2 regions of the Shewanella loihica PV-4 genome follow, and region 1 is predicted to be linked to the other one. Evidence: predicted binding sites of a transcription regulator. Region 1 holds the regulator's gene; the other holds the start of a gene.
The links. The regulator ArgR, encoded in region 1, controls arginine synthesis, uptake and breakdown. The targets are predictions, from matches to a motif close to ANTGAATANNTATTCANT.
Positions count from the first base shown of each region.

Region 2: a site for ArgR is predicted at 1,753-1,770, ahead of argA (amino-acid N-acetyltransferase). Genes of this name have one in related genera too.

Region 1 is NC_009092.1:984,618-989,645, forward strand. Features, by position in the region: gene SHEW_RS04440 (ABC transporter ATP-binding protein) at 1-958, shown strand, start outside; gene SHEW_RS04445 (Dyp-type peroxidase) at 1,145-2,089, shown strand; gene SHEW_RS04450 (cupin domain-containing protein) at 2,204-2,662, opposite strand; gene argR (transcriptional regulator ArgR) at 2,860-3,330, opposite strand; gene mdh (malate dehydrogenase) at 3,638-4,573, shown strand; gene ispB (octaprenyl diphosphate synthase) at 4,693-5,028, opposite strand, start outside.
Region 2 is NC_009092.1:4,162,658-4,167,685, reverse strand. Features, by position in the region: gene coaBC (bifunctional phosphopantothenoylcysteine decarboxylase/phosphopantothenate--cysteine ligase CoaBC) at 1-156, opposite strand, end outside; gene radC (RadC family protein) at 292-969, shown strand; gene rpmB (50S ribosomal protein L28) at 1,093-1,329, shown strand; gene rpmG (50S ribosomal protein L33) at 1,336-1,509, shown strand; gene argA (amino-acid N-acetyltransferase) at 1,833-3,155, shown strand; gene SHEW_RS18030 (hypothetical protein) at 3,342-3,881, shown strand; gene rarD (EamA family transporter RarD) at 3,852-4,739, opposite strand; gene SHEW_RS18020 (thioesterase family protein) at 4,896-5,028, opposite strand, start outside.

The DNA.
Region 1 (5,028 bases):
TGTGCTGCATCAGGGAGAAATTGCCGCCCTGCTCGGCCCAAGTGGCTGTGGCAAGACCACGCTCCTCAAGGCGATTGCTGGGCTGCAGCCTATCTCCCAAGGGCGTATCAGCATCAATGGCCGACTGCTCTCTGGACCCGAGACGTTTGTGCCCAGCGAGCGGCGAGAGGTCGGGATGATTTTCCAAGACTACGCCCTGTTTCCTCACCTGACAGTGGCCGAGAATATCTTGTTCGGGGTGAAAGGCTTGGATAAGGCTGCCAGACAGGCGAGGCTGGGTGAGATGCTGGCGCTGGTGAAGCTAGAGGGCTTAGGGGGCCGTTATCCTCACGAACTCTCGGGGGGTCAGCAGCAGCGGGTGTCGATTGCCCGGGCGCTTGCTTATGAGCCAGAACTTCTGCTGCTCGATGAGCCCTTTTCCAATATCGACGCTAAGGTGCGCGGAGAGATGATGGTGGAGATCCGCGAGATCTTAAAGCAGCGCGGAGTAAGTGCCGTGTTTGTAACCCACAGCAAGGATGAGGCCTTCGTGTTTGCCGATAAGCTGGCTCTCTTCAAGGATGGGGGCATAGCCCAATATGGCAGTGCTGAGAGCCTCTACGCCGAGCCAACGGATAAGTATGTGGCGGAATTCCTCGGTCAGGTGAACTATCTTAGCTGTGAGGTGAAAGATAGGGCCCGGTTACAGACCCTGCTGGGTGAGGTACAAAGCAGCAGTGATTTGCCCAAAGCGGCCGGATATCGCGGCGAGCTCCTGCTGCGTCCGGAGCAGCTGCAGATGGCAGGAGATGAGCAAGGTGAGGGCACTATAATAGCGCGGCGCTTCCTCGGTAATCTGTGCCACTACAGCATCTTGATTGGCGAGGAGATATTGGCAGTGCGCTCGCCCCTGCACCATTTTAGCCCTGGGCAGAAGGTTGGCCTGTCGGTGACGCCTCATCCGGCGGTGCTCTTCTAAGCTGGCCTATGTAACACTTTTGTGAAGGGCATTTGCGTCTGGCTATGGTTGCCAACTTAAAAAAAAGTTAATCTAGCCGGTAAATGACGTTTCGCTTTAACGGTTTGTGGGTTGTGTAATACTAATTATCGCTAAAGTTTCGGATAATAACGCCGAAATTGAGACTGACGAAAGGTAGGTTTATTTATGGATAGTCTGGTTATGCCACGTGAACAGCTGGGTGTGTGTGCCGAAGGAAATTTACATAGCGTGTATCTGATGTTCAACGCCAACGACGGCGTCGAGTCTCAGCTGCGTCCCTGCGTCGCCAATGTCGCACAGTATATCTATGAATTGGCCGACCAGTATGCCGACAGCGCCTTCAACGGTTTCGTGGCCATAGGTGCCAACTACTGGGATAGCCTGTATCCAGGGCGTCGTCCTTCACAGCTCAAGCCTTTCCCGGCCATGCATGCCGATAATCGTGATGCACCAGCCCATGAGTATGATCTTTTCGTGCATCTGCGCTGCGATCGTTATGACATCTTGCATCTGGTGGCCAACGAAGTGTGCCAGATGTTTGAAGATTTGGTTGAGCTGGTGGATGAGGAGCGCGGATTCCAGTTTATGGATACCCGGGATCTAACCGGATTTGTCGATGGCACAGAGAACCCTAAGGGACGTCATCGTCAGGATGTGGCCTTGGTGGGCGACGAAGACGAGTATTTCCGTGGCGGCAGTTATATTCATGTGCAGAAGTTTGCCCATAACCTCAGTAAGTGGAACCGTCTGCCGCAGAAGAAGCAGGAAGATATCATAGGCCGCACCAAGATAGACAATATCGAGTATGCCTCTGAGGACAAGCCGCTTACCAGCCACATCAAGCGGGTCAATCTGAAGGATGCCGACGGTAAGTCGATGGAGATCCTGCGTCAGAGTATGCCTTACGGGTCGATGAAGGAGCAGGGGCTGATGTTTATCTCAGTCTGTCGCAACTCGGTACATTTCGAGAAGATGTTGAGCAGTATGGTTCATGGCGACGGCGAGGGGAATCACGATCACCTGATGCACTTTACCCAGGCACTGACAGGCTCGGCATTCTTTGCCCCGTCGCTTGATTTCATGGAGCGAGAGGCAGAATTTGAGGATTAAGGCATAGCGGCACTCTTGATGTGAGTACCTCAAAAGTCCATATTGCTAGCTTCTAGCTTACCCAATAAAAAACACACCCTAAGGTGTGTTTTTTTGTGTCCGATTATCGGTGAATTAACGGTCGGGATCCCAGTAGTTGGTGGGGCGCTTGGCATAGATCTCGTCGATGGAGCGCACCTGCACCTTATTATGCTCTGGGTACACCACCACATCGTGGGGATCGCGATTGCCCAGCACCAGAAACAGGAAGTCGGCTTCGGATTCGTTTTTCAGGGTATGGGAGATGCCTGAATTTGCAGTAAAACAGATATAGTCGCCCTGCTTAAAGGGGTGAGGCTCGCCGTCGATATACAGGGTGGCTTCACCTTGCAGTGCGTAGAGGTGTTCCTCTTCCTTGGTGTGGTAGTGGGCGACGGAGGAGAGCTTGCCGGGTTCCAGTCGTTCCATGGTGACGCCGATCTGCTGACAACCGGCGGCATCGCCGATATGTTTTTGATGGCTGGCGTATCGATCTGAGTGTTGCCAAGATTCCCAGCAAAGGTTGTCGATATTAATTATCTTATTGTTATTCATCTCGGGTCCTTAACCATCGGGTGACAGAGGGGGGATGGTTTGGACTCAGTGTATCCTATCAGATATATAGTATTCAATTTGAGCGTGATTAAACCTAGGTAAAACCAAGTCAAAACTTAGATAAAAAAACACCCTTTGCCCAAACAGGCTAAAGGGTGTCTCTCGGGGGATGGCTTAGGCCGTCCTTGCGAAGCGGACTAATCGGCGTAGTTAAACAGCGACTTGACCGTCTCGAGCGTCTTGTCCACTTCCTGAATGTTGGAAGGGCAGATGAAGATGGTATCGTCACCGGCGATGGTGCCCAGTATGCCTTCTGGCTTACCTATAGAGTCCAGCAGTCTGGCGATCAGCTGGGCCGCACCTGGGCTGGTTCTGACCACTATCATAGATTGATTATGGTCGACATCCAGCACTAAGTTTTTCAGTGGGCTGCCGGCCGTCGGGACCCCAAGCTCGGCGGGCAGGCAGTAGACCATCTCCTGCTTGGCGTTGCGGGTGCGCACGGCGCCAAACTTGCTCAGCATGCGTGAGACTTTGGATTGGTTAATGTTGTTGAAGCCCTCGGACTGCAGGGCGTTGACTATCTCGCTCTGGGAGCCAAAACGCTCCTCCTTCAAGATAGCCTTAAAGGTCTTTACAAGTTCGTCTTGATTTTTATTGGCTTGCATATCGAATTATTCTTATATTCAAAAAACTGGGTTATTTTGAATATTTTTGCGCCATTAGTCAAGCGTTATTCGGATTGTGTGAATAAAAATTCAGGTTTACGGGGTGGTTGGAGCGGTAAGGGGTCGCAGGCAAGGCCGGGCAGTATATCTTAAATGGGCTGTAAATGGCAGTTGGCTGGGAGAAATTGAAATTATCTGGCCACACGACTAAGGGATAATTGAATTTTTACCGTGATTCCAGTAATGTTGCGCCATCGGTAAATCTAGATCTATATCACATAATATCCAAGAATTAACGGAGATAACTATGAAAGTTGCTGTACTTGGTGCCGCCGGTGGTATTGGCCAGGCTCTTGCCCTACTACTCAAAACTCAACTGCCTGCCGGTTCAAAACTATCCCTTTATGATATCGCGCCAGTCACTCCTGGTGTTGCCGTTGACCTAAGCCACATCCCGACTGCTGTAGAAGTTAAGGGTTTTGCGGGTGAAGATCCAACGCCAGCGCTGGAAGGTGCCGACGTGGTACTGATCTCTGCCGGTGTTGCACGTAAGCCAGGCATGGATCGTTCAGATCTATTCAACATCAACGCGGGTATCGTAAGAAACCTGGTTGAGAAGTGTGCCGCAACTTGCCCTAAGGCGCTGATCGGTATCATCACTAACCCAGTTAACACTACTGTCGCTATTGCTGCTGAAGTACTGAAAGCTGCCGGTGTATATGACAAGAACCGTCTGTTCGGTGTGACAACCCTTGACGTTATCCGCTCTGAAACTTTCGTTGCTGAAGCGAAAGGTCTGAACGTTGCCGACGTTAAAGTGAATGTTATCGGTGGACACAGCGGCGTGACTATTCTGCCACTACTGTCTCAAATCGAAGGCGTAAGCTTCTCTGATGAAGAAGTGGCTGCACTGACGACTCGTATCCAGAACGCGGGTACCGAAGTGGTTGAAGCTAAGGCGGGTGGCGGTAGCGCGACTCTGTCTATGGGTCAGGCGGCATGTCGTTTCGGTTTGTCACTGGTTCGCGGCCTACAAGGCGAAGCTAACGTTGTTGAGTGTGCCTATGTCGATGGTGGCAGCGAGCATGCTGACTTCTTCGCGCAACCTGTGCTGCTGGGTAAGAACGGTATCGAGCAGGTACTTGCCTATGGTGAGGTTAGCGAGTTCGAAGCCAACGCACGTGATGCTATGCTAGATACGCTTAAAGCCGATATCACACTGGGTGTCGACTTCGTAAAATAAGGCTAAGCCTTTAGTTCGTCCTTAATAAAAAAAGGAGCCAATTGGCTCCTTTTTTTATGGGTAACTTTTACCTTGATACCGAATGGCGAAAGACTGAATAGGATCTAATAGTCTGCGACTTAGTGATCGCGCGCCACGGCGATTCTCGCCAGCGATATCAGCGCCTGCTTATAGTCGCTATCGGGTATTAGATCTAATGCGCGTATCGCCTTCTCTGCTTCTTCCCGAGCGCGTTTCTCTGTGTAGTCTAGGGCGCCACACTGCTTAAGGGCATTTAGTATGGTATCGATATGCTCAGTGCCGTCACCTTTCTCAATCGCATCGCGAATTAATTGACGCTCCAGCTCGTTGCCGTTGGCGATGGCATAAATTAATGGCAGGGTAGGCTTACCCTCGGCCAAGTCGTCGCCTATGTTCTTACCTAAAGCCTCAGTATCGGCCGTATAGTCCAATAG
Region 2 (5,028 bases), 1.4 Mb from region 1:
CAGGGTCAGCGGCGTAATAAATTCTTGCGCGCTTTGGCTCATGACGACACGTACATCGGCGCCGCGTTCTTTCAGGCGGCGGACCAGATCGGCAGACTTATAAGCAGCAATGCCGCCGCCAATTCCCAGCAATATCTTTTTATTGGTTAGACTCATGTTGATCACTAATCGCGTTTAATTTTGCCCGCTAACCATACCACAATCCTGCCGAAGTTGAGGATACAAGTTTTTAAAAACTAGACCATACTCTAAAGCCTAGGTGTGCAGATGGCGCCGAGACAAGGAGTGTTTATGGCAATCAAAGATTGGCCTCAGGGAGAGGGGCCCAGAGAAAAACTGCTGCGCAGTGGTGTCGCTCAGCTCTCCGATGCCGAGTTGCTGGCGGTGCTGCTTAGAAACGGCCTCAAGGGGCAAAGCGCCGTGTCCCTGGCCAGAGTCATGTTAACCCACTTCGGTGGCCTCAGGGCGCTGTTTAGCGCCTCCTTGAGTGAGCTGTGTGATATTCAGGGGATCGGCCCGGTAAAGTATGCTCAATTGCAGGCAGCCATCGAGTTAAGCAAGCGGATCGCGCAAGAAAATCTACAAAGAGGAAAGATTTTGTCAGATCCTGATTTAACTCGGGACTATTTAATGAGACAATTGGCGGATCGTGCCTACGAAGTGTTTGCCATCTTATTGCTCGATAGTCAGCATAGGGTGATTCAGTTCGTCGAATTGTTCCGTGGCACCATAGATTCAGCCTCGGTTTATCCACGAGAAGTGGTAAGCCTAGTGCTTGAGAAAAAAGCCGCAGCGGTAATTGTGTGCCACAACCATCCTTCCGGGGGGGCTGAGCCCAGTCATGCTGATCGGCGAATTACTGAGCGATTGAAATACGCGTTGGCGACTATAGATGTTTCGCTGCTAGACCATATGGTTGTAGGCGATCGTGAGATAGTTTCGTTTGCAGAGAGGGGATGGATAGATTGAATATCCCTTGATCTTTGATTTTAGATCCTGTATAAAATGCGCCCTCTTTGTGTGCCTCGGGCGACGGCCATATTCGAGGTACATTAATGCTCGAGCGTTAAATTGTTTTTGGAGAAGATTGACATGTCAAGAGTATGCCAAGTTACTGGCAAGAAGCCGATGGTTGGTAACAACCGTTCGCACGCTAAGAACGCGACTCGTCGTCGTTTTTTACCTAACCTACAGAACCACCGTTTCTGGTTAGAAGACGAAAAGCGTTTCGTACAGCTACGTGTATCTACTAAAGGTATGCGTATTATCGATAAGAAAGGTATCGAAGTTGTTGTTGCTGAACTTCGTGCCCGCGGCGAGAAGGTGTAATAAGCCATGGCTAAAGCTAAAGGTAACCGTGAGAAGATCAAGCTAGTTTCTAGCGCTAAAACAGGTCACTTCTACACGACTGAGAAAAACAAGCGTAACATGCCTGAAAAGATGGAGATCAAGAAATTTGATCCCGTTATCCGTCAGCACGTTATCTACAAAGAAGCGAAAATCAAGTAATTCTTGATTCACGTTTTTTGGAAAAAGCCCCTCATAGCAGGGGCTTTTTTTTGCCCTAAATTTCCCCATGCCGTTGGCCAGCTCATTTCTATTTTTTAGATAAGTTCCCAGGTGATAACCCTGCGTGCCGACGGATTCCGACCTCTACCTAAGCCTCTGATCTTAATCTGTTCTGCTATGCTTAAGCAGATTGTCTCTTTGTGATGAAAAAATATCGCTTTCGATGACAACAAATGCTTTTAATGTGAATTTAAATGCAATAAAATCGGCTTGTTATTCGTCTGGGACGATATTGTCACATATTTATTGTTGAGGTTACGCGGGTGCGCACTACTGAGTTAGTCGAGGGGTTTCGTCATTCTGCTTCCTATGTGAATGCACACAGGGGCAAGACATTTGTGGTCATGTTGGGCGGTGAGGCGCTGGCGCAGAGTCAGTTTCGCTCCATCATCAACGATATCGCCCTGCTTCACAGCCTTGGGATCAAGATAGTGCTGGTCCATGGCGCCAGACCGCAAATCGATGAGGCCTTGGCCGCGCATAATCTTGCACCTGAGTATTACAACGGGGTGCGCATCAGCGATGAAGAGTCCTTCAGGGTGATCAAGCAGGTGGTGGGCGGTCTGCAGCTGGACATTACCGCGCGCCTGTCGATGAGTTTGAGCAATACCCCGATGCAAGGGGCGCAGATCAACGTGGTCAGCGGTAACTTCGTGATAGCCCAGCCCTTAGGAGTGGATAACGGCGTCGACTACTGCCTGAGTGGCAAGGTGAGACGTATCGATGTTGCGGGCCTCAGGCGTCAGCTGGACAACCACGGCATAGTGCTCCTGGGACCGGTGGCGGCCTCTGTGACCGGCGAGTGTTTTAACCTGACCGCCGAAGAGGTCGCGACCCAGATCGCGGTGAAGCTCAAGGCCGACAAGATGATAGGTTTCAGTGCCAAGGAGGGGATACTCGACAGCAACGGCGAGGTGATTGCCGAGCTGATGCCAACCGATGCTCAGCGAATCTTGTCTGAGCTGACCGATGAAGACAATTGGTGTGTAGGAACACGGGCCTTCTTACAGGCCAGCATAGACGCCTGTCGTAACGGTGTGGCCCGCTGCCACTTCGTCAGCTATCTCGATGATGGCGCCTTGCTGCAGGAGCTGTTCTCCCGTGACGGTATCGGTACCCAGATAGTGACCGAGAGTGCCGAGCGTCTGCGCAGAGCCACCATTGCCGATATCGGTGGTGTCTTGGACCTCATCCGCCCGCTGGAGCAAGCTGGGGTCTTGGTGCGCCGCTCGCGTGAGCAGCTGGAGATGGAGATAGAGCAGTTTATGCTGATCGAGCGTGATGGCCTAGTGATCGGCTGCGCGGCCCTCTATCCCTTCGAGGAGGACAATGCCGGAGAGTTTGCCTGCCTGGTGGTGCATCCCGATTATCGTGATGCCGACCGCGGCAGCATCTTGCTGAAGAACATCATAGGTCAGGCCAAGGTGCGTGGTTATGCTCGCCTGTTTGCGCTGACGACCCGCAGCATTCACTGGTTCCTCGAGCATGGCTTCCAGATCGTCGAGGTCGATGCCCTGCCAAACAAGAAGAAGCAGCTGTATAACTATCAGCGCAAGTCGAAGATTCTCGCCTTAGATCTTCAATAACGCTAAACCCATCCGATGAAAGAGGCCACCCTTGGGGTGGTCTTTTTGTGTGTCCAAGTTAACTCACAGCAACGACTCTTGACATAATATGTCGAGAGCGCCACACTCAAGTTATCGGTTCATGTTAGGGTTGGGCTCAGGGATGATCTGCTTGCATGCCCAAATGTTTCAAGAGGATATTTAGAGATGGATACTCAAGTCTTTCAACTTACGACCTTAGATTCGGCATCCAGCGGGATCTTCCTGTCTATGCTGCTGGGTGTCGCCTTGGTGCTAGTCTTGCTGATGGTGAAGCCCTTACCTAAGAAGGCAAAATATGCCTCTGCGGGGATGGTGATCGCCGTATTGGGCCTGCTCTCCTGGGTGTTCTACAAGGCCCATGATACCAGCGTTCGCCTAACACCAAGCACTATGCTGGTGGATATTCCCCTCTACCGGGTCGAGTTACCGCGTCAAAGCCTGATGCCGGCTGAGGCTAAAATCGTCAGCTTGGGAGAAGATGATGCGCCTAAACTGAGCTATCGCAGCAACGGTGTGGGCATGCCGGGTTATTCGCTGGGGTGGTTTAAGCTGGCAGATGCCAGCGACAGGACAAATAAGGCCCTACTGTCGGTCACCGGCGACGGCCAGGTATTGGTTTTGCCGACGACCGAGGGCTATCTGTTGATCTTGAGTCTGGAGCAGCCGGAGGCCTTGTTAGCCAGTCTGCTTACGCCGACTCTTTAACGCCAGGTCCAGGGTAAAGATCACCAGGGCGCTCCAGATGAAGGCGAAGGTGATCCCCTTTTCGAGATCGAAGGGTTCGTTAAACAGGCTGACGGCCATGATAAACATGATGCTGGGGCCAATATATTGGAAGAAGCCTAGCATAGACAATGGGATACGCGTGGCGGCGCCAGCAAAGCAGAGCAGGGGAATCGAGGTGACGATCCCGGCCGCCATCAGCAGCAGGTTCATCTGCCAGCTATTTTCCAGGATGCTGGTGTCATCGAGATTCATTGCCAGATAGAGCAGGGCCACAGGCACTAAGATGGCCGTCTCGACCAGTAGTCCCGTCTTGGCGTCGATATTGACCTTCTTGCGCAGCAAGCCGTAAACGCCGAATGAGGCGGCAAGCCCCAGGGACACCACAGGAATCGAGCCAAAAGAGATCAATTGGATCAGTACGCCGGCGCAGGCCAGTGATACGGCCGCCCACTGTAGCTTACGCAGACGTTCCTGTAGGAACACCATGCCCAGCAATACGTTAATAAGGGGGTTGATGAAGTAGCCTAGGCTGGCGTCGAGCATATGATCATTGTTGATCGCCCAGATGAACAGCAACCAGTTGCCGGCGATCAGAACCGAGGTGAGCGCTAATACCCCGAGCTGTTTAGGTTGCCTAAATAGGGCACGTAGCTTGGCGAAACCACCGATAAATTGCATCAAGATCAACATGAAGACGAAGGACCAGATCACGCGATGCAGCAGGATCTCGGTCGCCGACACATGGTTTAGCAGCTTAAAATAGAGGGGAGCAAAGCCCCAGAGGCAGTAGGCGCAGATGGCGAGCGCTACCCCTTTACGATACTCAATATCGGCCATAGCTTAGGATTTAGAAAAAGTGCGGGAGTGGCATTGTAGGCGCCTAAGCCGCGTGACTCAAGCGGCCATAAGCATTCTTTTCGCGCCTCGCGCTGGAGCTGTCTCTTGCCAGCGCGTCTCACTAAATTGACGGTAATTTATAGAGGGATTAGCTGGCTAGCCCACCATGTAAGTGCCAGTGCCGAAGGCTATATGCGAGCCCTTCTCGTTGTGCAGCTCCATGCGGCAGACTGAGACTCGGTTACCGGCCCTGATCACTGTGCCCGTGCCGGTAAAGATCTCGCCGCGC